Regions from separate parts of the Halobacillus trueperi genome, predicted to be linked through region 2. Evidence: riboswitches for the same ligand, from Rfam matches in the RefSeq annotation. Region 2 holds a riboswitch; each other region holds the start of a gene.
What was found. Region 2 has a riboswitch for cobalamin ahead of mmgD (citrate synthase). Riboswitches for the same ligand answer to the same signal wherever they lie in the genome.
Positions count from the first base shown of each region.

Region 1: it holds a riboswitch for cobalamin, as region 2 does, so the genes downstream of both, DYE48_RS18830 (ribonucleoside-diphosphate reductase subunit alpha) here and mmgD (citrate synthase) in region 2, are expected to answer to the same signal.
Region 3: it holds a riboswitch for cobalamin, as region 2 does, so the genes downstream of both, DYE48_RS19950 (acyl-CoA thioesterase) here and mmgD (citrate synthase) in region 2, are expected to answer to the same signal.
Region 4: it holds a riboswitch for cobalamin, as region 2 does, so the genes downstream of both, DYE48_RS11315 (DUF4430 domain-containing protein) here and mmgD (citrate synthase) in region 2, are expected to answer to the same signal.

Region 1 is NZ_QUAE01000026.1:17,999-26,193, forward strand. It holds gene DYE48_RS18815 (ammonium transporter) at 1-374, opposite strand, end outside; gene DYE48_RS18820 (P-II family nitrogen regulator) at 404-736, opposite strand; gene DYE48_RS18825 (ribonucleotide-diphosphate reductase subunit beta) at 938-1,978, opposite strand; gene DYE48_RS18830 (ribonucleoside-diphosphate reductase subunit alpha) at 1,996-4,209, opposite strand; cobalamin riboswitch at 4,376-4,549, opposite strand; gene DYE48_RS18835 (class I SAM-dependent methyltransferase) at 4,719-5,399, shown strand; gene DYE48_RS18840 (alpha/beta hydrolase) at 5,508-6,356, opposite strand; gene DYE48_RS18845 (pyridoxamine 5'-phosphate oxidase family protein) at 6,565-6,990, shown strand; gene DYE48_RS18850 (cation diffusion facilitator family transporter) at 7,030-7,911, opposite strand; gene DYE48_RS18855 (DUF2254 domain-containing protein) at 8,096-8,195, opposite strand, start outside.
Region 2 is NZ_QUAE01000015.1:61,689-69,883, reverse strand. It holds gene prpB (methylisocitrate lyase) at 1-620, opposite strand, end outside; gene DYE48_RS15570 (bifunctional 2-methylcitrate dehydratase/aconitate hydratase) at 640-2,082, opposite strand; gene mmgD (citrate synthase) at 2,156-3,271, opposite strand; cobalamin riboswitch at 3,713-3,915, opposite strand; partial or broken gene DYE48_RS21600 (helix-turn-helix domain-containing protein) at 4,250-4,336, shown strand; gene DYE48_RS21215 (hypothetical protein) at 4,589-4,750, shown strand; gene DYE48_RS15550 (sodium/proline symporter) at 4,740-6,299, shown strand; gene DYE48_RS15545 (hypothetical protein) at 6,305-6,793, shown strand; gene DYE48_RS15540 (LacI family DNA-binding transcriptional regulator) at 7,171-8,166, shown strand.
Region 3 is NZ_QUAE01000032.1:6,686-14,880, reverse strand. It holds gene DYE48_RS19955 (dimethylarginine dimethylaminohydrolase family protein) at 1-339, shown strand, start outside; gene DYE48_RS19950 (acyl-CoA thioesterase) at 470-940, opposite strand; cobalamin riboswitch at 1,078-1,258, opposite strand; purine riboswitch at 1,397-1,498, shown strand; gene DYE48_RS19940 (xanthine phosphoribosyltransferase) at 2,240-2,827, shown strand; gene DYE48_RS19935 (nucleobase:cation symporter-2 family protein) at 2,824-4,116, shown strand; gene ytvA (YtvA family blue-light photoreceptor) at 4,219-5,025, opposite strand; gene DYE48_RS19925 (nucleotidyltransferase family protein) at 5,106-5,675, opposite strand; gene DYE48_RS19920 (LysR family transcriptional regulator) at 5,672-6,520, opposite strand; gene DYE48_RS19915 (MFS transporter) at 6,624-7,829, shown strand; gene DYE48_RS19910 (GNAT family N-acetyltransferase) at 8,108-8,195, opposite strand, start outside.
Region 4 is NZ_QUAE01000008.1:17,861-26,055, forward strand. It holds gene DYE48_RS11310 (ECF transporter S component) at 489-1,001, opposite strand; gene DYE48_RS11315 (DUF4430 domain-containing protein) at 1,008-1,409, opposite strand; cobalamin riboswitch at 1,620-1,800, opposite strand; gene DYE48_RS11320 (ATP-binding protein) at 1,846-3,630, opposite strand; gene DYE48_RS11325 (response regulator transcription factor) at 3,630-4,346, opposite strand; gene ccsB (c-type cytochrome biogenesis protein CcsB) at 4,454-5,644, opposite strand; gene resB (cytochrome c biogenesis protein ResB) at 5,662-7,293, opposite strand; gene resA (thiol-disulfide oxidoreductase ResA) at 7,322-7,873, opposite strand; gene DYE48_RS11345 (pseudouridine synthase) at 7,928-8,195, opposite strand, start outside.

The sequences.
Region 1 (8,195 bases), on a different contig from region 2:
GCGAATACCGCTTGGAAAACGAAGAACCCGATTTGATCTTCTTGACCGCTTAAGAGGAAACCGTCAATTCCGATGATCCCACCACCGGAAGTACCAAACATGATACCGTAACCAACGACAAAATAAAGGACAGCAGCGATGGACATCGTCATGAAGTTCTTCATCAGGATGTTCAGTGCATTCTTTGAACGGGTGAATCCGGCTTCGACCATGGCGAAGCCTGCGTGCATGAAGAATACTAAGAAAGCGGCAATCATGACCCATACCATGTCGACGGATTGCAGAACGGACTCTGCAGAGATTGCTGTTTCAGCGCTTGCGACAACTGGGAATCCTAGAAGAGCAAATAGGAGCAGAGGGACGATTTTTTTCATAAATGAATTCTTCCTTTCGAAATAAAGTATTAGATTAGTGCTTGTTTGCCAGTTTCTCCTGTTCGGATGCGGAACACTTCATCAATCGTAGAAACGAAAATTTTTCCGTCGCCGACTTCATCTGTAGCGCAGGTATTGATGATGACATCAATCACTGAACCTAGTTCGCTGTTTTCGACGACCATTTCTACCTTTACTTTTGGATAGAGCTTAATTTCAAAACGACTGCCTCTGAAGATTCCTTCCTGGCCTTTTTGCTGACCGCATCCGGCAACTTCTGATACCGTTAGTCCTTTCACGCCTAGTTCATCCAGGCTCTGCCTCAAATCCTGGAATGCTTCGGGACGGATGATTGCCTCCACCTTTTACATTGTGTAAGGTTTCTTAACACAATGAGTAAGTAATTAAATCTAACTATAAGATAAATATTCTGAAAAATCAATACACTTTTTGATAGTATGTTAGAAAAGTTGACATAAAAGCGCTTTCTTGTTTAAAAAAGGAAGACCAGGTCATCCATATTCTGGATGACCTGGTCAGGTAAGAATTGGTATGAAACTGTATTAGAGGTCGTCGAAGCCGTTGGTTTCGGACACTTTGGTGTACTGACGTGATTTTTGTTCAAAAAAGTCGGACTTTCCTTCATCGACTTCCTGGTAAGCGCGGATCCATTTCAATGGATTTTCTGTATAAGTAGGGAACGGCTTTTCTGCTCCAAGAAGCCTGCAGCGTTTATTGGCGATGTAACGGATATAGTCTTCCAGGTCCTGAATCGGAATGCCTGGGAATTGATTCCCGATTAGGTGACGTGCCCACTTGATTTCTAAATCAGCCGCTTGTTTGAACGTATCGGTCACGAACGTCCGGTAGTAATCGTGATCCAACTCAGGGTTTTCATGTAATGTTTCGTTAAAGATATGCCCGAACAAACTGACGTGGATTTGTTCATCGCGGTTGATGTAGTTGATCATTGTACTTGTGGAGACCATCTTTTGATTTCTCGCAAGATTATAGAAAAAGGCGAAACCGGCATAAAAGAAGAGACCCTCGAGCACGACATCATAAACAATCGACTTCAGAAAACCGTCCACGGAAGGATCATCGGCGAATGCCTGATATCCATCAGTAATAAAGGTGTTGCGTTCTTTGAGCACTTCATCATGCTTCCAGTAATCAAAAATCTTTTCCTGTTCTCCTTGATCGACAAGCGTGGACAGAACGTAAGAGTAAGATTGATTATGCACGACTTCCTGAAAGGCGAGCACCTGCATTAAGGCAGATAGACTCGAGTCGGTCAAATAGTCCGCGATTTTCCCCGAATAATCGGTTTGTATGGAATCCAAAAAAGCGAGCAGACCGATGATCTTCTTGAATGCGGTCTGTTCTTGCTCTGAAAGGTCCGGCCACTGCTTCAAGTCGTTGCTCATATTGATTTCATTAGGAATCCAGAAATTTGCAAGCATGGTCTTATACATCGGGTACGCCCATGAATAGCGGGTGTTATCCCAATTTAAGATGTTCGAACTTCTTCCGTTGATGACACCTGTCGAGGCATTTGGTGCTTCGTAATCGACGAGCTTTCTTTTTTGTATCGATCCCTTCATGGTAGGCTTCCTCCTTTTTATGATGAGCAGACTTCACAATCATCAAATTCTTCCTGACTGGATGTTGATCGCGTATAGTAGGTCGTTTTCAATCCGTGTTTCCATGCAGACAAGTGTAAATCCAACAACTCTTTCGCCTGGATGTTGTTCCTTACATAGAGATTAAACGAGATGGATTGATCGATATACTTTTGTCTGATGCTGTTCTGCCTGATGGATGCGTGTTGGTCTACATCGTAGGCGGATGGATAATACCCATAAGTTTCATGGGTTAAATCAGGTGCGGTAACAGGAATCTTGTAATCTTTTTTCTCTTCGGAATAAAATTTCTTGAAAATCGGATCAATACTGGCCGTACTTCCTGCGATGAGGGAGGTACTTGAATTCGGTGCTACGGCCATCAAATATCCATTTCTCATTCCATTCCTGGAAACCTTGTCTTGCAAGGCTTTCCAGTTCCATGTGCCCTCTTGGTCAAACGTTCGTTTAATGAAAAAATCTCCTGTTTGCCAGTCTGATCCTTCGAATAGAGGGTAGCTTCCTTTTTCGGCAGCCAAATCGCAACTAGCTTCAATAGCATGATAGGCGACGGCTTCATACACTTCCTCGGTATAGTCGAGTGCTTCCTGTGATTCCCAGTCGATCTTCTTCTTGGCAAGAAGGTGGGCCCATCCGAAGGTGCCGAGCCCTACACCACGGTAAGACTGGTTCGTGAGCTGTGCTTGTAAAACGGGAAGGGTATTTCTGTCGATGACGTTATCGAGCATACGAACTTGAATCGAAATCAAGCGCTTCAGGACACCGTTCGTGACGGCACGACCGAGATTGATGCTCGACAGGTTACAGACAACAAAATCTCCTGGTGTCTTCACAGATATGATTTTACCGTCTTCCACGTATTGTTCATCCTGGATGGTCGGTTTTTGATTCTGGGTGATCTCTGTACAAAGATTGCTGCAATAAACCATACCCGCGTGACTGTTCGGATTCATGCGGTTGACTTCATCCCTGTAAAACATATACGGTGTTCCTGTTTCAAGCTGACCGATCATGATGCGCTTCATAATTTCGATCGCTGGGACTTTCTCTTTAGAAAGGTCGGGATGGGCGACACAGGCGGCATATTTCTCCCGGAAGGATCCAGACCCTCTTTTTTCATCAAAATGGTCTTCCAGCGAGTAGCCCATGATGCTGCGGACTTCATGAGGGTCGAACAAGTACCAGTCTTCACGGTTTTCCACTGCCTCCATAAAGAGGTCAGGGATGGATACTCCAGTGAAAAGGTCATGAGTCCGCTGGCGTTCGTCCCCGTTGTTCAATCGGCTATCGAGGAAAGGGAAGATATCTTTGTGCCATACATCTAAATATACAGCGACAGCTCCCTGGCGCTGCCCCAGTTGGTCCACGCTGACAGCAGTGTTGTTGAGTTGTTTCATCCATGGGAGGATCCCTGACGAGACGCCTTTGAATCCACGGATGTCACTGCCGCGGCTCCTGATTTTACCTAAGTAAACTCCGATGCCCCCACCGTGCTTACTCAGGTTGGCGATATCGGTATTGCTGTCATAGATGGACTGTAAGGAATCATCGATGGTGTCGATGAAACAGGAACTCAGCTGTCCATACCGTTTTCCTGCATTGGCGAGGGTAGGAGTAGCTACAGTCATATACAAATGACTCAGCGCCCAATACGCTTCTTTGACGAGAGGAAGGCGCTTCGATGCTTTTTCTTCCGCCATCACCACCATGGCGATGATCATGAAACGTTCTTGCGGGAGTTCGTAAACCTCTTTCTCTTTGCTTTTCGCAAGATAGCGGTCGCTTAATGTTTTCAAACCAATATAAGTGAAGAGATGATCACGATCAGGTACGATAGAATCCTCCAATTCTTCCATTTCCTTTTTTGTGTAGTATGTAAGGAGATTCCTGCTGTAAATGTTCTTTTCAATCAATGTTTGGATCAGCCCGTAAAAGTCTTCATAAGGTCCAGATGTGGATCGATTGTGAGCAGATTTTTCGTACATGTCTTCCAGATGGATGCGGCTTGCTACATAGGTCCAATCTGGATTCGATTCATCGATTTCCGCCAGACACTCTAAAATGAATGCATCTTTGTCATTTTTGAGGGTGGGGGACTTATCGATGAGTCGTTGCACATTTAAATGGGGAAAATCTGCTTGCCATTGTTGAATTCTCTCTTGCCAGGACGTGTTTCTTGTTAAGGTTTCCATTATTTTTCACTCCTTAAAAATGAAGGTGTACGGTCATGAAGTCAGGTTTCGGAAAAAATAAAAAAATCCGCTCAACGAAAATTGAGCGGATGAAACCATGAAACGAAGAGAAGACACGAGAGCCTTCGTTCCATCGCTTCATCTTCTCAATCCCCGAAGAAGTTGAAACTGCGACGAACGAAGACAGGTCTCCTGGCTGACACTCGATCTTACTCTAGTCCTTCCCGTGCAGAGCACAGTGGAATGTCCATTTCGCGAGTGATGACAGTTGCGGGGGCAGCTCCGGATTTTAACCGGATTCCCTATTAAGCCTTGTGGCATCTTCTGTTCGTAGATACTATATATAGTGTTTATTTAAGTTTATATTAGCTTATATTGTGTTTCTATCATAACGCTGAAGAAGGAATCATGCAACTCTTTTTTATCGATCTTCGACAAGAATAGAGCTATCATTTCTTTTATGTTCCGCTATAATGGAGGTTAAGAACATTATTGAAAGGGATGATGGTGTGTCTCAAACATTTAATTGGCATAAGGAAGCGGAAAAGCAATGGAATGATCGTGCGGAAATGTGGAACTCAAAAAGTCGTGAGATGTGGGACGACGGGAGCCGGTGTACGATTGTCCCTTTTTTGACAAAGCATGTAACTAAAGGGAAAATCGCTGATCTTGGATGCGGAGATGGTTATGGATCGTATCTGCTTTACAAAGCAGGCTTTAATGTTACAGGACTCGATTTGTCAGAAGACATGGTCACGCGAGCGAATGAACGAGTGAATGATGAGCGGATCTCATTTGTTCAAGGAGATTTGACAGACCTGCCGTTTAAAGATGAATCGTTTGACGCGGCGATGGCGATCAATTCATTGGAATGGACGGAAGTCCCGTACAAGGGCCTGGAAGAAATGAAGCGGATTTTGAAGCCGGGCGGCCGATTATGTGTCGGCTTACTCGGACCTACAGCGATGCCGCGCATCAATAGTTATCGCAGGGTATATGGGGAAGAGGTCATTTGTAATACGATGATGCCATGGGAACTTCAAAAAATGGCAGAAGAAACCGGCTGGACCTATGTAGAAGGTCAAGGAGTGTACAAACGTGGGGTGGAAGACCATCACATCGCGCAGCTGGATGAAGAATTAAAGCAGGCCTTAACCTTCATGTGGATCTTCATCTTTGAAAAAAAATAAACAACAAAAGCACCCGATAAGCGGGTGCTTTTTATTTGGGAATAAATGTATGACCTGGTACACCAGATAAATACATAGAAGTAAATAAGTGTATGACCAGGTCGTCCTTTATTCTCCTTCCTCGGTCCAGAAGAATTCTTTGAGTAATTGGTCCACTTCTTCGAGTTCGTGGAGGCCGGAATGTGTGGCAAGCGGGTTGTAGAGGCGCTTTTCCTCATACTGTCCAAAGGGGACGATTTCTTCCAATCCACTCACACTCGAGGCATGGACAAGGCCGTCCCAATGCTCGGCTTCAGGGTCATCGGCATTGATGACACCAGCTATAGCAAACACTTCCACATCATTCGGGAACTGATCCTTATTCTGCACCATCTGCTTTAAAGCTTCAGAATTCGGCCGCAGGTCAGTTGTTGCCGCTCCGTAATTGGATGCGAAGTAGCCTTCTTTTTCAATGCCTTTAAAGGGGCTAGCAATGACGGACAGTTTCTCTACTCGAGGAACAGAATATTGGTGGTCGCTCAGCAAGTAATTGACCGATGCGATACCTCCCATCGAGTGGCCGACGAGGTTCACTTGTTGAATGTTGTAATCGGCTTTTAAACGCCGCATGATTTCAGAAAGCCAATGGGTCTGGTTATAGATACTTGCACGATTGTTTTCGAAAAGCACTTGGATGAATGGATTGTGTGTTTCAGCAAAACCACCTCGGATGGTGACATGCCCACGGTTGGAGACATAAACTGTCATATGTTTCTGTCCCCATTGTAAGTTCTGCATCCGGTCCATCATCGTTTCGAAGCTTCGCGGGCCACCTTTAAAGCCATGCACGAACAATGTGGGTACAAGGTCTTCGCGGTCCACGGGTTCAGAGCTTCCGGGTCTTGAGTTGATCATAAAAAAGAGCAGGCCGATCAGAAGGGAGCCCATCAAGATCGGCGCCCATTTTTTCCATAGCATAACGTTTTCCTCCTGAAAAACAGATCTATGAATAGTGTAACGGCTAACGAGTGTCGCTTCCTGGTATATTTATGAAAAAAGAATGACAATGTGTCGAAGATATCATTAGCATACCCGGATCTGTCAATGGACATCGAAGGGTTTATCTCCCATTTTTCGGGGAAAACTGAAATTGTAAAAAGATTGGATTACGGAAAGGAGCTTTCCATTGAATCAAGAAGAATTGAAAAAGAAGATCCACGAAGTCATGGACCAACATAAAGTTGGTACGCTTGCCACAGTGAAAAATAATAAACCCCATTCGCGTTATATGACGTTTTGGAATGATGATGAGTTCACTTTCTATACCCCAACGAACAGAGAGACTCATAAAGCGGATGAAATTGAAGCGAACCCACATGTCCATATCCTTCTCGGATACGAAGGGGAAGGATATGGGGATTCGTATTTAGAAGTCGAGGGACAGGCGAAGATTCGTGAAGATCAGGAGATCAAAGATAAGTTATGGAACGATCACATGGACCGCTGGTTTGATGGCAAAGATGACCCTGAGTATGTGGTACTTGAAATCATGCCGGAAAATATACGCTATATGAATCAGGGGCAGGAAACACCTGAACGTCTTGATATGTAAAAGCAAAAAGTGGTCAGCTGCCAGGGCTGACCACTCTTTTTATTGAAGGGAACAAGGTTCGTCTTCATATTCGATTTCCAGAGTGATGTGCTCGAGTGAAATCGGATGTAAGATTTCTTTGACCTCCTCTTTCACTTTACATATCTCTTCCTTTGTCGCTTCTGCACGCACAACGATGTGAGTGGAAAAGGCATGATTTTCTCCATCCATTGACCACAGGTGGGTGTGATGAGTGGATTGAACATCAGTCAAATCGTTAATTTTTCGTGAAAGACCCTCAAGGTCAACCTCCGATGGGACACCTTCAAGGAAAAGTCGCATCGTCTGGATGAGATTTTTCACCACATTATATAAGATGAATAATGTAATTCCAATAGAAGCGATTGGATCCAAAATCGGCACATCAAAAAACAGCATAACAATACTGACTCCAAGGACAGCTACCCAACCAAGGACATCTTCAAGGAGATGCCATGTCATGACCTTCTGGTTCATGGAGTCCCCGCCTTTAAGCCGGAAAACGGCTGCACCGTTAACGAGAATTCCTAAGATGGAAAGAGCGATCATTCCTCCTGCATTCGGCTGCTCGGGGTTTAAGAGTCTGGGCACGGCCTCTGTCAAAATGAAAATGGATCCGACAATCAGGACCACGCTGTTGATCAAGGCCGCTAAAAGAGAGAAACGCCGATACCCGAAAGAAAAATGATCCGATTGTTCTTTTCGGGAAAACTTCTGTAAAAACCAGGCGAGACCGAGAGAAAGAGAGTCCCCAAGGTCATGTAAGGCATCAGAAAGAATCGCCATACTATTTGTTAGTAAACCACCGATCAATTCAATAATGGTAAAAAAGAAATTCAAGAAAAAAGCGGTTTTGATTTTACCGGTAGTTGAATCGATATGATGGTGGTGATGATGTCCCATAGTGCTCACCCTTTTTCAATACATGATTATATGCTCATATATATAACGTATGAAAGATAAAAAGTATTGTCAATCCTTTTAGGTTTTACCTGCATAAGGAAGACTATGACCCTCCATTAGATCTTTCATCGCTCATGATAAAGTTCAGGGACACGGGCCCTGAACTTTTTTTAATGGATGGATTTTAATCGGTTGGATAGAACCTACGATGGATCGAGTAATAATCGAGCTTGTTGCCTGTCACCGTTGATAATCTCTTCAGTGCCTCCAATAGGAAGGTTTTG
Region 2 (8,195 bases):
ATGGCGGAAGAGGCATGGCGAAAATCTTCCTCACTCGTTAAAGCTTCCGGGAAGATCGCATCAGCCCCTGCTTTAACATATTGGTTCGCACGGTCAATGGCTTTGTCCATTCCTTCTACAGACTTGGCATCCGTTCGTGCTATGATGACAAGGGTTGGAGCGACTTCTTTGATTGTGCGGATTTTTTGCATCATTTCTTCGGGTTCAATCAGCTTTTTACCATTTAAATGACCACATTTCTTCGGTAATAGCTGATCTTCGATTTGTACAGCGGCCACCCCGGCTTCGACCATTTCCCTTGCTGCTCGGGCTACATTAATCACTCCGCCATAACCCGTATCGATATCAACAAGCAGGGGGAGGTCCGAGGCTCGGATAAGTTCCTGTGCTTTTTCCGCCATTTCGTTCGAATAGATGAGTCCTAAGTCTGGAAGCGCTCGACTTGCTGTATAGGCAGCTCCGGATAAATAAATGGCTTGGAATCCGACATCTTTTGCAATTTTTGCTGACATACCATCGTGAGCACCTGGAATTTTCAACAGTTCGGGTTGATCAATCAGGCGTTTGAAAACTTCTGCTCTTTCTGGCTGGGTAGACGTTGATTCGAATATCCATGACATACATTTTCCTCCTTACCATTTAAATTTTAAACAGCTCCATGAATTGGTTGACTGGAGTATCCGTCAGCTCATCATAATCCTCACAAAGGTTTAGGATACGGTTCACTTGACGGAATGGAAAGCGTGTCTTTAAATTATTTTGAAATTTATTCAATAGGAGCGGGATTCCTTCGTCACGGCGACGTCGATGGCCGATCGGATACTCGATAGCGATCTCTTCTGTAGAGGTGCCATCATTAAAGAACACTTGGACGGCATTGGCAATGGAACGCTTATCAGGATCAAGGTAGTCTTTGCTGTACTGTTCATTTTCAATGGTAACCATTATGTTTCGCAGACGGTCGATTTCAGGATTCGCGGCTACGTCGTCTTCATAATGGTCTGCATTCAAACATCCATACAAAAGACCGATGGCTGTAATGTATTGCAAACAGTGATCACGGTCCGCAGGGTTATGCAGTGGTCCTTTTTTATCAATGATTCGGATGGCTGATTCATGTGTCGTAATGGTTACACGCTCGATCTCGTCGATTCTTCCTTTGACCTGGTCATGAAGTTGTATAGCTGCTTCTGCTGCCGTTTGGGCATGGAATTCAGCCGGGAATGAAATCTTGAATAAGATATTTTCCATCACATAGGAATCGAATGGACGTGCTAAGGTGAGTTCTTTTCCGCCGAAAAGTACATCCTGAAATCCCCAGCCAGGTGCAGACAAGGCAGTCTTGTATCCCATTTCCCCGTTCATCGTCATCAAGGCGAGCCTTACACCACGGCTTGTTGCATCTCCGGCCGCCCATGATTTTCGGGAGCCTGTGTTTGGTGCATGGCGGTAAGTACGAAGACTCGAGTTGTCAATCCAGGCTTGGGAAACTGCGTTCACTACGTCTTCTTTACTGCCACCTAACATGGCTGTTACGACTGCTGTTGTGGCTATTTTTACGTAAAGAACATGGTCAAGCCCCTCACGGTTGAGGCTGTTTTCTAAAGCTAAGACCCCCTGGATTTCATGAGCTTTTACAATATTCTCAAGAACATCATCCATCTTCAGCGGTTCTTTCCCCTCTGAAATTCGTTTACGGCTAATGTAATCGGAAATTGCCAGGATTCCCCCTAAGTTGTCGGAAGGATGCCCCCATTCTGCTGCTAGCCATGTATCATTGTAATCGAGCCAGCGGATCATGCATCCTATATTAAAAGCTGCGTGGACGGGGTCCAATTCATAGGACGTACCGGGTACGCGGGAGCCATTCGGAACGACGGTGCCAGGAACAATAGGTCCTAAGTGCTTCGTACATTCCGGATAACGTAAGGCTAAAAAGCCGCAGCCTAATGTGTCCATCAGCACGTATTGGGCGGTTTCTAAAGCTTCCTCGCTGGTGATGTTCCCGTAAACCGCGTATTCTGCAATGCGATCCATCACTTGATCCGTAGACTGAGCCTTATTTATTTTCACTTCTGTCATTTTCATCGCCACCTTTTTTATTTTTAAAATGATGTTTGTAATAGCCGACCGGGACCAGCCCGGCAGCTTGCGATTAAGGATGCAGACCACGAGGCCCCGTATAGAGAACTCTCGGCCTGAACAATTTGTTGTTGGCATATTGTTCGGATACGTGAGCACACAACCCAAGCGTGCGGGCAGCAAAAAATATCGGGGTATACAAATCAATCGGTATACCTAAGAGATAGTAGACAGGTGCGGCATAGTAATCCAGGTTCGGATATAAACCTTTTTCTTCTTTCATCAACTGTTCTCCTGCTTCGCACATCTCAAAGAGATCTTCGCGTTTTCTCTCTACTGCCAGTGCACGAAACGCTTCTTTCATAAGAGCTGCTCTAGGGTCCATCTTCTTCATGTACACACGGTGTCCGAAGCCCATGATTTTTTCTTTATTATTAAGTTTTTCATAGAGTAGACGGCGGAATCCATCTGTCGTTTCTCCTTGTAACAGCATGTGCATGACTGCTTCATTAGCTCCACCGTGCAGGTTTCCTTTCAACGAAGCCACTGCTCCAGTGAGGGCTCCGTAAATGTCAGCGTTTGTCGAAGCGATCACACGTGCTGCGAAGGTCGAGTTTGGCATTTCATGCTCGCTATATACCATCAAAGACTGATCAAAATAGTCTGCTTCCGCTTGAGTCGGCTCTTTTCCTGTAATCATGTATAAGAAATTGGTACTATAGGGAAGTTCCTGTTTCGGTTCGACGACTGCTTCATCATGAAGGATGTGATAGCTGTTCGCCACGATATTTGGAATTTTTGCCAGCAGCCTGAGAGCGGTCTTACTGATTTCCTCCTCCCGTCGTCCCTCTAAATTTTTTTCGTACCCTGCAAGGGCAGATATCCCTGTTCGTAAAGCGTCCATCGGGTGGGTTTCTTTAGGCAGTTTGCTGAATAGAGAAATGAAATCAGCTGGCAGGTCATAATCTTTTTTCAATTCTTGTTCAAGAGAGGAGCGTTGTTCGTCATCAGGGAGTACACCTTGCAGTAAAAGCTGGACTAAATCCAGATACTGTTTGTTCTCGGCAAGCTCAATGAGTTCATATCCACGAAGGACGATTTCTTCCGCATCAACATCTAAATAAGACAGTTTTGTTTCGGTTGCAATGACACCGTCTAAACCTGGTTTGTAGGCTGTCTGCTCTGCCATGAAAATTCCTCCTCTTTTTGTTAACGTTTTCAAAATAAGTATTTAAACTTTTGAAGGCACCTGCGGATACCCACACACTTCCTTATGAACAAGGGTATAGGCGGCATCGAGGTTATCCATCTCCTGCTCTTGGCCGTCCTCACTGGGTATCTCTTTTTTTAATTCGTTATAAGTTGATTCGAGGGAACAGGAAACGGAAGAATATAGGTGATTCATAATACTAGCTTTGAATCTATTGACGTAATACTCGGTTGCAGTGGTCAAAGAAAACACCTCTAATCAAATGGAAATGAAGGCAATAAAAAAACAACTTTCAGAGAAAGTTGTTAAGTTGAGAGCATAGCAATTTAATCGAGCATAGAACCAACACCATAAGGTATAGAGACCCTGCTGGTTCTTACTCTTTCACTCGCACTTAACACCTCCTATCCTCGTAGGTATGGATGTTCGCTGACAAAGGCAGGTCTCCTGGCTTATGATCATCACTCCCTGGCCCCTTCCCATTCCCGTTTTTAACGGAGAACAGTGGTCTTTCCAGTTTGCTCCCAAATACAGTTGCGGGACAGCATCGGATTTACACCGATTTCCCTTTTAAGCAAATAAGCTTGAACAAGCTTATTTGCACCTGAGTCTGAAACATATTCAGTTATGACCTTTTCAATATAACAAAGATTTTGAAAATAGACAATTATTTCTAAAAAATGAGTGGTAAACAAGGTGATTGAAATCTTTCAGTAAGACGGAAAGTAAAATTATTGAAATGTTTTAAACCTCATGGCTGTAGGAATGGAATCGATTCTATTATGAAATCTATTTTAAAAGTCGATTGTTACTATTCAAAAAAAGTGCCTGACCCCCACTTCGCTAAAGTGTTAACGTAGTGGGGGTCAGGCACTTTTTTCTGATTTCGATCCTTCAAGGATAGGACCGATTTCTTTATAGAGCACCCGCCTTAATGGGTTCAAGAAAGAAGCTTATAATCGTTTATCCATTTCAAGACAGACCCTTTACCATCGCATCGATAGACTACATGAACTCCTAGGATTTGATTTCATGCATCTATAAAAAGAATAACCATTGAATTTGCATTGTACGCTTATTATTATTTGAAACATGATGGAAACCATATTTACAAATGATCAACTCTTCATTTTCTGCCTATAACGTTAACTTAAAAAGTTAGCGTTTTTTTAAAGTCAATATTTGTCACAATGTTAAATTTTTTTTGAAATATGTTACGAAATGTAAGATGATGGAAGGCGTATAACTCGATAGAATGAAAGCGATAGGACATAAATCAAGAAAGGTTGGTAATACATGTTTAACTTACCGACAGATACGTTTTGGATGTTTGCACCGTGGCCGTTTTTTTGGATGGGTTTAGCAATCTTTTTGTACATTAAATTGAAGAAGGAAGATGAAGCGGAAGAACGGTTAACCCAAAACACCAATGAAGGGAGTAGTCCAATTGAAGATTGATGCCATCGTATTCCTTGTCTACTTATTGGGATTATTGGTAGTTGGTATTTATTTCTCCCGGAAGGCTTCCAAATCCGTTGATAATTATCTTTTAGGAGGAAGAAGCTTAGGCCCTGCTGTAACGGCTCTTACTATGCAGAGTTCTGCAATGAGTGGTTACATGTTTATGGGTGGACCAGCTCTTGCCTTTCAACAAGGTTGGTATGCTCTGTGGTATGCTTTCGGAGATGCTGGGGGAGCAATTGTAAATCTATCAGTGTTAGGAAAAAGAATGAGGAGAATGTCGGAAATTCTAGGCGCTTTGTCCCCCATCGAATACTTAGAGAAAAGATTTGATAGTCCAGCAATAAGGATTGTAGGATCTGTAATTTCTATAATTTTCCTTTTTGGATACGTTTTTGCTCAATTTAATGCATCTGGAAAGGCTTTAGAACAGCTCACGGGCCTCCCGTATTCTATGGCATTATTGCTAGGAGTAGGAGTTATAATATCTTACACGGTCACAGGAGGGTACCTAGCGGTCGTATGGACCGATTTCATCCAAGGAATTATTATGGTTATAGGCGTAGTTGGAATTGCCATACTCGGTTTTATTAATCTAGGTGGACTTTCTGGGTTGAATGAGCAGATAGCTCAAGTCGATCCAAGCTATTTAAGTCCCTGGGGAAAGGATTTAGCATATGTGGGGCAGTGGGGTGTAGTGCTTGGGGCCGTGCTAATATATTCTATTGGTTATATGGGGCTCCCGCATGTGGTCGTTCGCCATATGTCCATGAAAAGCACGAAAACCGTAAAAGGAGCTATCCTATATGCTGCTACATGGAACCAACTCTTCGTCTTTACTCCATACTTACTTGGATTTATGGCAATCGTGTTGTTACCTAATTTAGGGGATCCTGAAATGGTGATCCCTACATTAGCTTATGAATTCTTTCCAGGTATTCTGGCAGCTATTTTATTGTCAGCAGTAATGGCAGCCATTATGTCCACCTCTGACTCTATCTTAATGCAGGCAGGGACAATTTTATCACGTGACATTTACTTACGCTTTATTGATAAGAATGCTAGTCAAAATAAAATGGTAAGTATTTCTCGCTTAAGTATTCTAGCAGCAGGAGTCGTAGGTGTTATTGTGGCTATCTATCAACCACCTTCTGTTTTCGGGTTAGTTGTTTTCTCCTTTGGCGTACTAGGAAATAGCTTTATGGTTCCATATGTAGCTTCGGTGTATTCCAAAAAAGCAAACAAAGTTGGTGTATTATGCGCTATGATAGCAGGGGGAGTAACTAACATTATATGGACCTCTATGGAGCTACAGGACATTACATTTTTACACCCTTTTTTGGCTGGACTAATAATGTCCATATTAGGAATGCTAGTAGGTAATCCTTTCGGCAAAAAACCTGAATGGATTGACGATGTGTTGAATGATGTAAAAAATGGATATAACGTTCCCTATTCCCTGGATAAGAATGTTTCAAGGGATTTGAACCCAGAAGCTAGTAACATATCGAAATATATAGATTCTAAGCAGCCTGTAAGGGAGTAGAAGTTATGGCAACAAAAATTTGGACGAATGAGATACAATTCTCGAAAGAGGAAGTGAACCGTCTTCTACAACAAATGGAAAAAAAGACTCGTTTTACAATAGATAGACTAATTTACTATCCCTATTACTTTCTGGAGTATGGGTTGAAAGATAAAACGTTACTACATGGAAAAGTTGGAAAGATTGGGTGTACTATAGATTCAATTTCTGGAGTTGGGTCACTAATTGACGTCTCCCCAAATCTTTACGAAACAGAAATGGAAGGAAACGAGAGAATGGATGCTTACCTTACTCTGAAAGATGCTGCATTGGAAGGAGAAAAGTTTGTCTGTAAATCTATATCTTATAAGATGAAAATCCTTAGGATGCCCGAAGTAGAATTACAAAAAAACTTACTATTCTATCGTCCTTTTTGGCTTGTAAAGGGGGACAGAAAGAAAAAGAAATTCTTATTAGTCGTTGACGCAGTTACAGGAAAGTTTCATCCCTTATGATTATATTTAAAACAAAAAAGTGCCTGACCCACATTTCGTTAAAGTGTTAACGTGGTGGGGTCAGGCACTTTTATAATTTTTAATGTATACCCATAGATTCTAATGGGTTTATTTCTGATAGCAGCTATATCACTATTTAATATTTTTAACAGAGACCTTCCTAGTACTCAAGTTTCAGTTTTTACTGTACTTGCTTTCACATCAACGTGGTTGGGGAGGGGAGCACTTTTTTTCATGAATTCAAAGTCATATTTCTATTTCATAAGCAAAAAAAGATATAAAAAACACATTGACGAAAGCGCTTGCAAGGAGTATAGTCTACTTAAGGTAATCGATTACGTAAACGATTAAGTGAGTTTTAGAAATGAGGATTAACCATGGTTTCCATTAAAGATGTTGCAAAAAAAGCCCAAGTCTCTACAGCAACCGTATCTCATGTGATCAATGAGACCAGATTTGTAGCCGATGAGACCAAACAGAAAGTTTACCTGGCGATGAAGGATCTGAATTACCAGCCGAACCGGATCGCAAGAAGTCTTAGAAGCCGTAAATCGAATACGATCGGACTATTGGTTCCGTTAGTTGCCGAAGATACATCGAATTTCTTCTTCATGAGCATTGCGAATGGAATTGAAAAGGTGTTGAAAGAGAACGGCTATAATTTGATACTTAGTAATTCCGATGAAGATGAAGGAACGGAAAAAGATCAAATCCGCGTTTTTAATACGCAATTGATTGACGGATTGATCATCGCTCCTGTCAACGGGAAAGATTCAGCGTATGAGCAGGAATTAACAGGGGACTATCCCGTCGTTTATATTGACCGCCATCCGAGCGGGATTGAAGGGGACATGGTTCTCGTTGATAACCTTCGGGGATCCTATGAAGCTGTCACTGCTCTCCTTAACAAAGGGTATGAGCGGATCGGCTTTATCACAGGCACCCTTGGGATCACCACAAGTGATGAACGCTTGAATGGGTATAAAAAAGCCCTCGAAGAAAAAGGGGTTCCCGTAAGGAAAGAGTTTATTAAAGAAGGTCCAGCGACATTTGAACAAGGCTATCAGTTAGCGAAAGAGCTTCATGAAGCAGGAGTAACGGCTTTGTTTATTGCGAATAATGTCATGACGATGGGAGCTGTTTCTTACCTTAAGGAACATCAGGTCAATATTCCTGACGAGATCGGCATTATAGGCTATGACGATTATGATTGGATGAAGATTACATCACCTCCTTTATCTGTCGTCAGGCAGCCGGCGTTTGAGATTGGAAAAGTAGCTGTTGAGCAGCTGCTTAAGAGAATAAATGGGTCACAGGAGAAATACACAGAAGTCATGCTCGATTCAGAGTTGGTACAGAGAGGTTCCTTTTAAAGAGAACCTTCTCTTTTTAACCATAAAGT
Region 3 (8,195 bases), on a different contig from region 2:
CCTGTTTCTTTGAGAGGGGATATCCTTCATTTGGACTGCGTATTCAACATGATCGATGAATCTACTGTCATCCTTTATCCTCCTGCTTTTACAAAAAACAGCATGGAAGCCATCACCGCACGTTACAAGGTGATTGAAGTCACCGAGAAGGAACAGTTTACCATGGGACCGAACGTTCTTTCCATTGGAAACCGTAAAGTGATCAGCCTCCCTCAAAACGAGCGACTAAATACACAGTTAGAGAAATATGGGTTTCATGTGATTCCTGTCGACCTTTCAGAAATCATCAAATCCGGAGGGTCGTTCCGATGCTGTACTTTGCCATTAAAACGAACATAAAAGCAGCCCGCTTCTTTTAGAAGGGGCTGCTTTTTTTGAATGGAAGAAGTCCACACAACTATTATAAGACATCACCTAAAGTATGGGGTCTGTGGATTTGATTACTCGTTTTTAAAACATTAAGTATCTGTCATCTAAGCGCCGGTCTACTTTTTCGATGTTCCCTCCTGGATGGAGCCGTTTCAAACAATCTTTTGTCTTCCTCTGTCTCAGGGAAGATGGGCGGGACCGGTGTCGGTTTCCCTTCAGCATCTACTGCGACCATCGTTAAAAATGATTCTGTCGTCATCACTTTTCGCCCTTGCAGTAAGTCATCAGCAAAGACTTTTACATAGACTTCCATGGATGTCCGCCCTGTGCTCGTCACACAAGCTTCTAACGTCAATGCGTCCCCTACCTTAGCAGAAGATAAAAAATCCACCGAGTCTATCGAAGCAGTAACAACAACACAGTTTGAATGCTTCATGGCGGTCAGTGCCGCAATTTCGTCGATATAAGAGAGAACTTTCCCTCCGAAAATGGTGTCCAGGTGATTTGTATCTGGTGGGAGCACTAATCTTGTTTGCGTCATTCTAGAATAATGGACAGGTAAAGGTTCCATGAATGGGTTCCTCCTCTTTGAAAATGATTAGCCCGCGAAGGGAGAAATACAAATAAGATTCTCCCTTTGATTCATGGAACCGAAAAAAGCTCTTGATAGATCCAATACACGTAACATCCTCCTATCTCCCGTAGGAAATCATGTTCTTCCTTATGGCAGGTCTCCTGGCTCAGGTTCATCAGCACACAGCCCTTCCCATTTATGAAACAGTGGGTCATCTATGCACCTCCCCATTACAGTGGCGGGACCGCGTTGGCTTTTCACCAAACTTCCCTTTTCAGCTTCTATGACGAAGCCACCATAAGGCGATCATTTTTTCTATGGAAAAGAGAAACTCTCTTCCCATCCACTATCTCCTAAACATCCATCCCTGTCAACACGAACAAAACATCGAATATAGATCGATAAATTCTTAAAAAGGGGTTGATTACGAACAATAAACTGATATACTATCCATATCATTCGAATATAAGTTTTCATATAATCGCGGGGATATGGCCTGCAAGTTTCTACCGGTTTACCGTAAATGAACCGACTATGAAAAGCAGTACAAGACACCGGGACTTTCCTGTCCACGGTTTCATTGTTTTTGTCTTCGTCCAGCACGAAAAGACTTGCTTTCCATAGAGGAAACAAGCTTTTCGTGCTTTTTTGTTTCTAACGTTCCCTGAGCTCTAATTGTTCAACTAAATGGCAGGATTGTGGAAGACTCAGTTTCGAGACTTTTGTTGAGTGGATGGGGGCTGCGGGGAATGACTCGCTTTCCGCGGGAGCGCGGTGAGCCTCCTCGGACTGCGTCCTGCGGGGTCTCACCAAGCACTTTTTTCCCGCAGGAGTCTCGCCATTCCCCTCCGCCCTTTAGCCATGTGAGTATCTCGAAACCATTTCTCAGGAAGTCTGCTTGTATGCTCAAGCGAAATGAATAATATAAAACTATGCCCCAGTGGCATTCCTAGCGTGAAAGCTTGATATAAAGCGCTTTGTGTCGCCTTATGAATGGTGTGGAAAACGTCCCTCTTGGTATAAGGGTTCGTTTCTCCTTAATATCGAAATGGGGTAGTTGGGAAGCTGCGAGACTCCCGTGGGAGAAGGAGATAGGCGAGATCCCGCAAGGCGATAGCCTGAGGAAGCTCGGCGCTCCCCCACAGGAAAGCGAGTAGCTTCCCAACTACCCTTGACTCCAAATACGGCAAACGAACCCCGGTTATCTTGAAACTGAGTCTTCCAGAAAAGGGAGCTTTTATTGAACAGCAGTAATTGAGCTTACAAAAATACTTAACCTAGAAAGGTGTGTTGGATATGGATCGCTTGAAAAAGAAAATCGTTGAAGAGGGGAAAGTTTTATCTCCGTCCGTCATTAAAGTCGATGCGTTTTTGAATCATCAAATAGACCCTGTACTCATGAAAGAAATTGGAGAAGAGTTTGCGAGCCGTTTTAAAGAGTTGGGGATTACGAAGGTGCTGACATTAGAGTCCTCAGGTATCGCACCCGCTCAAATGACAGCACTCAGCCTAGGTGTTCCTGCAATTTTTGCAAGGAAGAAAAAATCATTGACCATGAAAGACCACCTTTACACATCAAAGGTGCATTCATTTACGAAGCAAGAAACAAATGAAATCTCCATATCGAAAGACTTCATGACTGAAGATGATCATGTCTTGATCCTTGATGATTTTCTAGCGAATGGTCAGGCTGCGAAAGGGCTGATTGACCTTATAGAACAATCAGGAGCATCCATCGCCGGTGTGGCGATCGTTATAGAGAAAGGGTTTCAAGATGGGGGCCGCCTTTTACGACGCCAAGGAATAAAAGTAGAATCCCTTGCTACCCTTTCATCACTTGAGGACAGTACGATTACGTTTGAAACACAGGAGGTATCCTCATGAAAACAACTGCTTTAGCCATTCAACATTTGTTGGCGATGTATGCAGGAGCGATTCTCGTTCCATTGATTGTCGGTGGAGCCCTTGGTCTGAATTCAGAACAACTCACTTACCTTGTCGCCATTGATATATTAATGTGCGGGGTGGCTACCATTTTGCAAGTCGTCCGCAACCGTTATTTCGGTATCGGTCTTCCTGTCGTCCTTGGCTGTACGTTTACCGCTGTCGGTCCGATGATCGCCATCGGAGGTCAGTATGGGGTTTCGGCGATTTACGGTTCTATTCTCGTTTCCGGATTGTTCGTCATCCTGATCAGCCGCTTCTTCGGGAAACTTGTCCGATTCTTTCCACCTGTCGTTACTGGGACCGTTGTAACGATTATCGGAATTACATTAATTCCTGTTGCGATTAATAACATGGGTGGTGGCCAAGGGGCTGAAGATTTTGGTTCACCTGCCAATCTTGCTCTTTCCTTTGGAACGCTTTTATTCATCATCCTTCTATATCGTTTCACAAAAGGATTCATGCGCTCCATCGCCATTCTGATCGGTATTTTAGGAGGCACCATTGTTGCTGCTCTCTTTGGGATGGTCGATTTCTCAGCTGTCCATGAATCTGCTGTCTTCCATATGATCGAACCTTTCTACTTTGGGACACCGAGCTTTCATTGGTCTGCTATTTTGACAATGATTTTAGTGGCCATGGTGTCTCTCGTTGAATCTACTGGCGTTTACTTCGCATTAAGTGAAATGACAGAGAAGAAATTGAATGAAAAAGATCTAGCCAGTGGTTATCGTGCAGAAGGAATAGCGATTCTATTCGGAGGTGTGTTCAACGCTTTTCCTTACACCGCTTTTTCTCAAAATGTCGGTCTCATGCATATGACAGGAGTAAAATCCCGGCGCGTTATTTTCGTTATGGGCAGCATGTTAATTGCCCTGGGCTTCATCCCGAAAATTGCTGCCTTTACGACCATCATCCCTACTGCGGTGTTAGGTGGTGCAATGATCGCGATGTTTGGAATGGTCATCTCTCAAGGCATTAAAATGCTCAGCCGTGTCATGACCGAATCACATGAAAACTCCATGATTGTCGCTTGTTCTGTGGGCATGGGTTTAGGTGTCACGGTTGTGCCTGAATTGTTTGCCAAACTGCCCGAAAGCATACAAATCCTTACTAGTAACGGCATCGTCGCAGGAAGCATAACAGCCATCGTACTCAACATCGTATTCCACATGCTCCCGAAACGCACGACTAAAGAAGTTCACTTATTACACGAAAAGAGCGCTTAGTACCTGACCAGGTCATACAGATATTGGAAGACCCTTTTCACTGCTCAAACAAAAAAGCAGCGCGGCCATTTATTCATTGGCCGCGCTGCTTTTACTTTTCTTTTAATATTGTTCCCTTAATACTTTCAAGGCTTGTTTCACTGTAGCGTATGTCTGAAGGGACAGTTCACTAAAATCTGCGTAAGGGGCACTTTGAATGGCAAATGTTGGTTTAATTCCTGTGATAACGAGTTTTGTTCCCATTAAATCAAGAAGCTGATTCATCTGATAAATGCCCATATGAACCGCTTCGTTATAAGAATGCACAGCAGACATGTCCAGGATCAAGTAATCCTCTTTCGTTTCTTTTACATGGTGACTGACCGCTTCCAGCATTTGCTGAAGCCTGTCATCATCAATGGTCCCGACAAGCGGGAGCACAGAGATGTTATCCTGTACGGGCACAATCGGCGTCGATAATCTTTTTACTTCTGATAAATAATGCGCAATCAGTTCTTCCTGTTCCCGACGCTTTGTCACATCTTTTTGCACGCCAACGAAATACATCTGATCCATCTGCTCGATGTACACCGGAAAAATATGTAGTTCATTCCAGAACATCGTACCGTCCTTACGATAGTTTCTTATTTCTACTTGCACAGGCGTTTGTTTGGAAAGACCTTCACGAAGCCGTTCCACATGGTTCGGGTTTGTTTCATCCCCTTGCAGGAAACGACAGTTACGTCCTAGAATCTCCCGTCGTTCATAACCAGTGAGATCCAAAAACCCCTGATTGCAATAAATCATCGGGTTATCCTCTTGCTCTGGATCCGTTATAACCACTCCAGCACCGACATGATCAATGGCCGCTTTTATAAATTCATTTTGTTGGATCTCTTCTAATCTAGCAAACATGAGCTCTTCAGACACGGTAGAACATCCCCTTCAAGATTGGAACGAATTACTTTAATAATAAAATGAATTCTACCCATCATGCAAGTACCACCCTTTTACCATGATAGAATTGTAAGCTCCGGCCAGCGCTTTTTCCATTTCTCAGCCTTATTCCAATAAACTTCTTCTGGTATTAAACGTTTATTCGGACGGATGATTCCTTGAAAAAGATCCTCTAAACCGAAAGGAGCATAAACTTTATAGTCACCGTTTTTCCTTCGCTTAACCCCGACAGAGGAAGCGGTCGTCGGCCACGTATCAATGGCATCTTGGACAGATGTATACGGCTTGATCGTCTGATTGAACTTTTTCTCATACCACAGATGAACAAGGGCCTCGTTCGTTACATCAATAGAAAAAGGCAGGTCCACAAAATCATCATTCCATTGTTCTTCGAGATTCTTTTCTTCCTCCAGCGTCCCGGAAGCGTCAAAATAAAGGATATCTGCATCCCCAATGCCATAGTCTGCGGAATAACCAAATTGGTGGTTCCATACACTTTGAGTGATCACACCAGCACCAACCCAATACTCGATGCCAGACGAGGGGGGAGCGTCGAAAAGCGGACGGACATAAGGGGTCCACTCATCGATTACCTCGACCAATTGCTTTTCTCTCTTATTCATTCACTCACCTCGTTTCGAATGTGTTCAAGGAACGCTTCAACCTGGGGCAACGCTCTGCCTCCCGGCTTCACACATGCCCAAGTTTCCCTGACGATCGCTTGCCCCTCCATCTCTAATGGCACACAACTGTAGGCGTCCTTTTCATCTTTGATGATGCTTTCAGGGAGTACCGTCATTCCGAGCCCACGCTTCATCATTTGTTTGGCTGTTTCAAAATGATCAACCTTGATTGAACGTTTGACCAACATTCCGGGATCCCTTGCCATCCAAGTTTCAATGAGCTTCTGAAAACCTGGATCACTCTTGAATTCAATCAGTGGCCTCTCCCCTTTTCCCATAGATACGGTATCTAAGAGAAAAAGAGGATCACTCAATAGATGGAAGGATCCGTAGTCTTCGATTGGTTCCCCTCTTACAATGGCAATATGAAAAGAGGAGGCAGCTTGTCGTATTTCTTCACTTACTCCTGTGACGAGATCGATCGTTACATCAGGGAATGCATGTGTGAAAGATTGTAAGACCTCAGGAAGAAAATGCTGGCTGTATAAGGAAGAAGCTCCGAGTGAAAGCGTACCGGCTACTTTCCCTTCCACTTGTGCCAATTTTTCTTTCAACACATCCTCTTGATGCAGCACATGCTTGGCATGAGCAAGGACAACTTCCCCGAAAGGCGTTGGAAGCAATCCTTTCGGGGTACGGAGGAAGATTTGCCCGCCCAGGTGTTCTTCTATGTATTTCAAACGCTGTGTAATCGCAGGTTGGGAGATTAAAATAGATTTTGCCGTTTTTCGGATGGTTCTACATTGATTTAAATCGAGTAAAAGCTGATAGTCATTGACCTTCATCGACAGACCCCCATAAAGATTCCTTATCACTTTTTATTATAATACAATATTATCCAAATCACTAAAAAAAGAGTACGATAAATGTAGATAGAGGAGGGAGAACATGGACAGAGCAAATACAAGAAAACTGATGAGTAGTTATTTTTTATATGAAAGTGGTCGTGCGATGTACTTCGTCCTTATTACATGGTTTTTATATCAATGGACGGATGATGCTTTGTACACAGGGATGTTCGTAAGCTTCGGATTCATTCCCGGGCTTTTTTCAAATGTCATCTTCGGAGTTGTGGTCGATCGCAGCAACCGAAAAAAACTTGCGGTCCTGGCGGGTGTTATAAGCACCATCTGTTTGGTTTTGTTAACAGGAGCAGTTTGGGGAGGGGTCGAACATCCATGGTTGATGATTACCGCCCATATGATCATGCAAACGGCTGGATCATTATTCCGCCCGTCATTACAAGCTCTTGTGGCTGAAGTATTTCCAAAAGACTCCCTTCCTCGAATCTTTTCCTGGTCAGGCTCCTCTACTGTTGCAGGAAGTTTAACAGGAGCGGCTGTCGGCGGGGTGTTGGCCGGACTTGTAGCCGTTGAAAACTCGTTGTCTGTTGTCGTCCTTTTATATTTGGGTGCTACAGCAACGACCCAGATGATTCGTTACACGCCGGTCGAGAGGAAAAATCGCAGTGACTCTTCCTCCTTTTGGGATGAGATGAAAGAAGGCTTCGTTTATGTACATCAAAACCGGATGCTTTATGGATTGTTCGTCATGCTTATGCTCGGCCAGCTCACCTTCCACACGACTCTAGGATTTTTAAGCGTCTATACGAGTTCACATTTAAAGCAGTCTGCGCTCGTCTACGGAATGCTCGACAGCACGTTCTCCGTCGGCGGCATACTTGCTGGACTTATCGGAACATGGTGGTGGGCGAAGTGTCAGAACCGTATCGGGGTATGGTCGCTCATGATGACCGCTTCAGGGCTTGCAATCGTCAGTTTTACTAGCCTCGTTCCTTTGGCTTTTCTCGGCTTTCTTTTCATTGGTATGGGTACATCATTTGTGCGTGCACTTTTGCAGTCTGTACAGCAAATGGCAACGGATTCCCGTTTTCATGGCCGCATGTCCAGCTTGCGCATGCTTTGCAATCAAACGTCAGTCGTGGTGGCCGGCCCCATCTTCGGTGTTCTTGCCTCTTCCCATGGAGCCCCTGCCGTTTTCCTCTGCATGCTCATTCCGGTGACAGGTGGGATCATTTGGGCCCATATCCAATCCAAACAGCCGATATTCAAACAGATAACGAAACCGGCTTAAAAACGCCCAGCAAAAAGGTATGCTTCTCTATGTAGGAGCATACCTCGAGTGGTGTTATTCGGCTCTGCTTATCTCGTCTCTTCCTTCGGTGCGCGGTATACCTTCTCGACCTCAACTCCCAGCGTCTTCAAATAGTCGACAATCTGGTCTAGTCTCTTCATTTTTTCACCTCAGTATTTGAAATAAGATTTGGCACAGAAACACATCCATCTTCATTACGAACGGGACTGTACAAACGTTTCAACTTTTTCTATAAAAGACGATACCCGTAGTTCCTACTACTTATGCACCTTTTTGAACATTTGCACATTTTTTATCGATATTCCTCGAATCCATTTCACCTGTTCCTTCTTAAGAGCATATCCT
Region 4 (8,195 bases), on a different contig from region 2:
TCACCATGCACTTTTTTCCCGCAGGAGTCTCCCCATTCCCCTCCGCCCCTTGATCTATAAATATCTCGAAACTACTTCCAGAATTAGCAGCTTTCCAGCGTAATGAAAGTAATGAATTAAACTTTCAAACAAGCAGCCATTTGTATCCTAACGCTTGCTATAAAGGGCTTTTCAACTAGAATGTAGTGGTTATGAAAGACTCTCCATTCGTGTATGTGGGTTCGTTTCTCATATCCATCGAATGGGGTGGCTTGGAAGCTGCGAGACTCCCGCGGGAATGGATGGGCTGGCGAGACCCCGCAGTGCGAAGCACGAGGAGGCTTGCCGCCATCCCCGCAGGAAAGCGAGTAGCTTCCCAGCCACCCCTGACTCCCAATACGGCGAACGAACCCCAGAATATCTCGAATTCAAGTCTTACACAATCCTGCCATTAACTTTAATAAATAACAGGGGTAAGAGGACAAAAAAGCTACCCTTGGTCCGGGTAGCTAAGATACTTTTGATATGGCGTTTCTTTTTTCGTAGCGTTGGAAAAGTGTTCCGAGTATTGGAGATAGTGCCAATATGAACACAGTATTAGATACCGCATGATTGATATCCATCGGGAGGCCTGCTAAATAATACGCCCAAAATGGCTGGCCCGCAGCCCGCATCGTTAAGGAAAGAATGACGCCGAAAAAAAGTCCGCTGATAAAGCCGTAGATGGAAAGAGCCCAGAATGGCATTTTGGACCAATATTTCCCCAGGAGACCTGCAATGATTCCTATGATTGACCAGGCAATGATCTGCCAGATGGTCCATATCCCCATGCCCAACAACACATTGGACACAAAGGTCGTGAGCAGAGCAATGAGGATTCCTGCACTAGGTCCGAGCCAGAAACCGGCAATAATAATGATTGCGGTCACCGGCTGGATGTTAGGAAAATGAGCTAAAGCCATTCTTCCTGCTATGGCTAAGGATGCGAGCATGGCAATCAATGTTAACTTATAGGTATTCATCCTTCATCATTCCCAAGATTGATAATCAAAAACGATTTCGTCTCCATCCTCTACTTCGTACTCATTGGCTCCAACCATTGCTTCATCGCCGTTAATGGTGTACATCCAAGCCATTTTTTCTTCTTGGTTGCCGGCGATGCCTTCGATGCTGTTGATGAACCCTTCTGATTGTTCTACTTCATAGTTATCTTCCATGACTTCCATGAGGGTGGTTCCTTTTTCTACTGTAATTTCATCTTCTGCCATCATTTCTTCGCCATCGTTTTTAGATAACTGTACTTGTACTGTCACTTCCTGTACTTGTTCTTCCTGAGTAGTCGATGTTTCCTTTTCCTCTTGTGCTCCACATCCAGCTAGTACGGCGACAGCTAGCATCAGGGCTGTTAAAACAGTGTTCCATTTTTTCATGACAATCTCTCCCTTTTTCTTTGTATTTCACGGCCAGGAGGAGAGAAAAGTGAAGACAACCAAGTCACATGTATGTAGAAATCGTAAAATTCTTTCCTACCACAAAAAAAGCTTACCCTTCTACAAGGGTAAGCTTAAGACAAACGAAAGGATAAGATCTACGTTCCACGTCATACCGATCGGTTGTCTCAAATGCTCAATCCCCGAAGCTTTGAAACGTTGGATCAGGCAGGTCTACTGACTTGTGCGTCATCCTAATCAGGATCCTTCCCATACCTGAAGGTACAGTGGAATTTCCTTTTCGTCTACACTTACAGTTGCGAGGACAGTTCTGGTTTTCCACCAGATTCCCTATCAAGTCTTTTCAGACACCTGAATCCTCTTCTTATGAAGTTTCCATAAACAAGATTACAACAATTTTCCGAATATAGCAACTTTATTTTTCCTTATGTCTAAAAGGAATTTTAAAAGTAAAGGTGGTTCCTTCTTTCAACTTGCTATGCACACTAATGGTCCCATCATGGGCTTCTACAATGTTTTTCGCAATCGCAAGACCGAGCCCTGTGCCTTTTTTGTAATTTTTATCTTCACGCTTCCTCGATTTATCTGCCTTATAGAAACGCTCAAAGACGAATGGAAGGTCTTCCTCGGCAATTCCATACCCGGAGTCTTTGACACTTGCAATCCATTCCTTCTCATCTTTTTCAAGAATCACCTGTACCTCACTACCCGGGTCGGAATGTCGGATTGCATTATCAATCAAATTTGTAAACACTTGTTCAATACGATCAGGATCGAAATCGAGGAACCCGAACTCTCCTTCTACTTTCAAGTGAAGGTCTACAGACTTCTCTTTGGCAATCCCACTGAATTTCCGAATGATTTTGTTCAAAAATGGCTCAATTTCAACAGATTCTTCATTCAACTGAATATGTCCCGCTTCCATCCGTGCTATATCCAAAAGCTCATTGACAAGACGACCGATCCTGAGCGACTCGTCATGGATGATTTGCGCGAGTTCATTTTTGTCTTCTTTTGATTCTGCAATGTCATCCACGATGGCTTCACTATACCCTTGCAGCATGGAAATGGGGGTACGCAATTCGTGGGATACATTAGCGATAAAGTCTTTGCGGAGCTTGTTCAGTCTTCTTTCTTCCGTCATATCCCGAAGGACCGCGACAGCTCCACGTACTTTTTCTTTGTCATACAAAGGTGTCATGATGATCACCCAGGACCTGCCTTGTAATGTCATCTCGATCATGGATTCATTTTCATCCGTGATAACATCGTTAAACAAATCCCTCAGCGATTCTGGAAGGGACGTTTGATCAGCAGACGTGGATGCAGCGTTATTTTCAAACGCATAGGCATCTAAATATTGTTGTGCGGGGGGATTGGAAATGAGCACATCCCCTTCGCGATTAAACGTTATGACGCCATCTGCCATCGACCTCAAAATACCCGAGAGCTGTTCTTTTTCCTGATTCAGAGCATTGATATGAAACTTCAACTCCCGGCCCATCCGGTTAAAGGCCATCGCCAATTCACCAATTTCGTCATGGGTACGTATGGGTATCTTCGTGTTGAACTCGCCTTTGGCAAGTTCGAGGGCACCTTCTCTCATTTTAATCAAAGGTGCCGTGATTCGAGTGGAGAGGAAAAAGGCGAAAATGGTCGTCAATACGATGGCAATTCCAGCACCCAGGAATATGATTTTTGTCGTCTGTTCGGACGTTTCTTCAATCGTATCCAGTGATTGATAGACAAAAACAGCCCCGTCCTGGTTATTAAGTGGAGTGCCGACAACCATGACTCCAGTCTCGCCATTTCCTAGATCGGCCACTTTTTTAACATCTGCGCCTTCATTCAAAACGGTTGCTGTATCTTCGTCATTTTTAAACCATTCATAATCAAGCACAGGCAGTGAATCAGAATCACTTTCCGAAACCAGCGGATCATCCTCTCCTTTTACAATGACGGCTCGACTTGCCGGATCTTTGACAAGGGCTGTTGTCGATAGTAAAAGGTCTTCCTCTTGTTCATAGCGATCCACGACGTCTGAAATTCGGTCCGCCGTCTGCAGCAGATGTCTTTCAGCTTCTACGACATGATAGTTTTGAAAGAACTCTAGGAGAAGAACAGTCAATATAAAGAGGACAAAGCAAACCAATAATAAGATGGTGAACCATAACTTCCCGACTACACTACGCCAGAACATCAGTCACCAGATACCTCAAACTTATAGCCGATTCCCCATACCGTAACAATCATCCCTGCCGCTTCTGCCGAAACTTTGCTTAATTTTTCGCGGAGTCGTTTAACATGGGTATCGACCGTCCGAAGATCGCCGAAAAATTCATACTGCCATACCTCTTTCAGCAATTGTTCTCTGTCAAAAACTTTATCCGGAGACTGCGCCATGTAGTGAAGAAGCTCGTACTCTTTCGGTGTCAAAGCCACTTCCTTTCCATCAGCAGTCACACGGTGAGCATCGTTATCGATTGTCATGTGAGGGAAAACAAGTACATTCCGCGCCGATGTTTCCGTTTCTAAAAACTTCGTAGAAGAAGAACGACGCAGGAGCGCCTTCACTCGTAAAACGACTTCTCTTGGACTGAATGGTTTAACAATATAGTCGTCGGTTCCCACTTCAAAACCTTGCACTCGGTTGGCTTCTTCCCCTTTGGCCGTAAGCATGATCACTGGAGTGGCTTTCTTCTCACGCAGCTCTTTACACACTTCAATCCCATCTTTTCCTGGAAGCATCAAATCAAGCAGGATCACATCATATTCATTCTGAAGCGCTTTTTGCAAGGCTTCTTCCCCGTCTTCCGCTTCATCAATGATATAATCCTCTCTCTCCAGGTACATGCGAATCAGCCGGCGGATACGTTCTTCATCATCCACTACTAACACTTTCGCTTCTTGATCCATTTAAAAACCTCCACATCATAGAAATAATACGCTTATGGGTTCATTACCTTTATCCTTTACACAAAGGGCAGGCGGAGTTCAAAGAATTCTCGCCTGCCTTTTGTTTTTTATGCATAAGAATGTAAGCCTGAAATAATTAAGTTGACCGCAATCAAATTGAACATAATGATTCCGAAGCCTCCGACTGCAAGCCATGCGGACTTCATTCCCTGCCAACCTCTGGATAGACGTAAATGAAGGTAGGCGGCATAGAAGAAGAAAGTAATCAGTGCCCACACTTCTTTCGGATCCCATCCCCAGAACCGATCCCAGGCTTGCTGAGCCCAAATCATGGCAAAAATCAGTGCTCCCAATGTAAACACAGGGAAACCGATGGCTACGGCGCGGTAAGATACTTCATCGACAAGTTCAGGGTTCACCTTTTTGTTTAGGAGTGGTTGTATAGCTGCAGCGATTCGTTTTCTTAAGATCAACCTTGTACCCCAGTAAAGAACTACTCCACCAAGAAGTGCCCATAGGAAGGTGTTGAATTTCTTCGCCGCATCCTCCCCGCGCATCCATTCTGGCGCTTGGAACAATGGAGACATGCTACCTTCACTTATCAATTCTCCTTGATAAGGTCCTACAATGGCTGGCATGTTGTACGTGATCTCCGCTTGTTGTCCTTCAATCGGTGCTTCAAAACTCGCTTCGTAATTCATCGCACTGAAGGATGAAGAAACAATGATGAAGGCAAGCGTCACCGCAATGACATAAAGGACAAACTCGAGCCAAACCGTATGTTTGGAACGCTTGCTCTGGTCCACCTGGCTGATCAAGAAGATCAAGCCTGCGACAAAGCTAACCGATAAAATCCCTTGACCAAGTGATGCAGTAGTTACATGGATATATAACCAATGGGACTGCAAAGATGGGACAAGAGGTGAAATTTCCGTCGGGAACATGCTTGCAAAAGCGATCAATAGCAGGGCAATCGGTAAAGCAAATAGCCCTAAGAGATCCACTCTGTAAATAAAGTAGAGAACGATGAATGCGAAGACAAGCATCATTCCAAAAAACGTCGTGTATTCAAACAAGTTACTGATCGGGGCGTGACCGCTTGCGATCCACCTCGTAATAAAATATCCGATTTGAGTGAGGAACCCGATAATCGCAAGCGTAATTCCGATATTTCCTGCTACGCGGCTCTTCCCTTTCTTTTTATCGCGTATGGTTCCTGCAAAGAAGAAGGTCGCTATTAAATAGATGAAAAAAGCAGCATAGAGCAGATTGCCGCTTATGGCTGTCCAATCTCCCATATTTCATCCTCCTGACTCTATGATTTCATTTCATACTGGTCCTGAGGGGCCTCGATGTGAGTGCCTTCAATTGATTTTTCAATTTCCATTCTCAAGGCGTACCAGTTTTTATTCGTATGTCCCGCAATCCACGCTCCGTCTGATCTTGGCTGGAGCCAGATACGACGATGGTTCCAATACATTCCCTGAATGACGCCGATCATGAAGATCGCGCCTCCGAGAGAGATGATTCCTAACGTATGATCCTTTTTCACAGTCAGACCTGTGACGTCCCGCGTATCGAAGCCTGTTAGGCCAAGTTTATATTGGTTATTCTCTCCAGCATCGATATTCGCCCCTATACCTAGGAAACTAGTTTCAGGTGTTTCTTCACCTGGTGGGTACAGGTTGAATACGAAAGCTGGGTTCTTTGGATACTTGGAGACTGAAGCCGGCTGACCGTCCTGCATTTCATACTCAGGAAAATAGTTTACGACTTCCACCCGGAACCCTTCGTCCAGCTCATATGTAGATTGTGGGTTCGTCAAATCGACGGTAAACTCGCCAAAGTTGGTATCTTCATCATCCTTGTCGTGGATTTTGAAAGACATTTCACTGAATTCATCCAATTGATAACTCGCCTGATAGAGGGCAAAGTCCTCAAATTTTAATGGGTTGTTCAACGTGGCTGAGCCTTCTTTGATCGTTTCCAGCTCAGGATCAGCACCAGCGACTCCTTGATTTGTCCGCTCATAAATGACAGCGTCCGTCCGGAATGTCTTCGGGATCGCTCCATCCTGATTTTCAATCGCTTCTTTAAATTTCGCATCTTCCGGGTTGTCTTTATCATAGGTTTCTAGAGTAAAGGCCTCATTTTTGATATAGTATTCGCCTTCTGTACCAGGGATTAGTGTTGTCTCCCCTTCTCTTACCCAAACATGTTCATCGACATAGAAAGCAGGGATAAACCTGAGTAAAGCGCCTAATAGGAAAATAATAAGACCGATATGATTGACATAAGGCCCCCATCTTGCAAAGCGGTTCTTCTCTGCCAGCAAATGGCCGTCTTGTTCATAAACTTTGAAGCGTCTCTTCTTCAAATTGGTTTTGAATGCTTCATAATCGATGGCATCTGACTTCGTCTCCCCGAACACACGCTGCTTTTTCATGAAAAGCTCATGACGCTTCGGCTTCTGCCTTTTTAACGTTTTATATAGCGGGAAGAAACGATCGATGGATGCAATGACGATGGATATGCCGATCATCGCAATCAAAAGCATATACCACCATGAGCTGAAAAGGTCATGGAATCCAAGTTGATAATAAATCTGCCCGGCGATCCCATATTGATCCTCGTAATGGGTCGCAGGATCGGCACCACCAATAAATACAGCCTGAGGGAAGATCGTTCCGATCGCAGATGCTACGACGGTGATAAAGATCAAGGTGACCCCGACCTTCACAGAGGAAAAGAAGTTCCATACTTTATCAACGATCGTACGATTATACGTTTGTGAACGACGGGCACTTCCATCGTAGCGCATGTTGAGCAGTTTCTTGTCTTCGTTGCCGTCGATGTGCTGGTTCTGCTCCACAGGTTTTCCGCAAGCTTCACAAAGCACCGTACCTTCAGGATTCACATGACCACATTCACAGGTAATCTCTTTCATAGTAAAACCTCACAATGTCAAGTAGACTCTATTCCTCCGGTGCAATCTTTTGCAAGTGGCCTTCGAGTTTGTCTAACGTCAGAGGGCCGATGACTTGCTCTTCAATTTCACCTTCAGGATTGATGAATAGCGTGGAAGGAATCGGACCGATGTTATAAAGATCCATCACTTCACCATTTTTATCTTGCAGAATAGGGAAGGTCAGATTGTATTCGTTCACAAAATTCTCCACCACAAGTTCGGTCGAATCTAGATTGACAGCTAGAATTTCGACACCTTTTTCTTTGTACTCCGGATACAACTCTTCCATATAAGGCATTTCATCTTTACACGGTTTACAATACGTCGCCCAAAAGTTGACCATGACGCCTTTCCCTCTCAAATCACTCAATTGAACCGTTTCATCTGTACCGAATTTTTTCAATTGAAAGTCGGGTGCTTTCTCCCCTTTGGCGATCACCGATTGTTCGTCCTTGCCGTTTGCAACGAGAGCGAACACGACAAGTCCGACCATCACGGCAAGCATAGCTGTTCTGAAGATGAGGCGCTTTCTTTTTTTCCTAATGGTTTCTTCCTTCATTATGACTCACTCCCAAACCATTATAACATTGATTGAAGGCTGTAAATTTGAACGTTATTCAACAGTTTTCTCAGCAAGTGCACGGAGCTGTTTCACTTCAAACGGTTTCAATGGACGGGAATCTCCTGCATTCATTCCATGTAGGTCCAGCGTCCCGTACCGTTCACGCTTCAATTTGTCGACAGGGTATCCAAGAGACTCAAACATCCGACGGACTTGGCGGTTCTTTCCTTCATGAAGAACAATTTGTACAATCGCCGTATTCTTCTTCGAATCCGTGGAGGTGACTTTAGCGTGAACGGCCTTCAAGTACTCCCCGTCT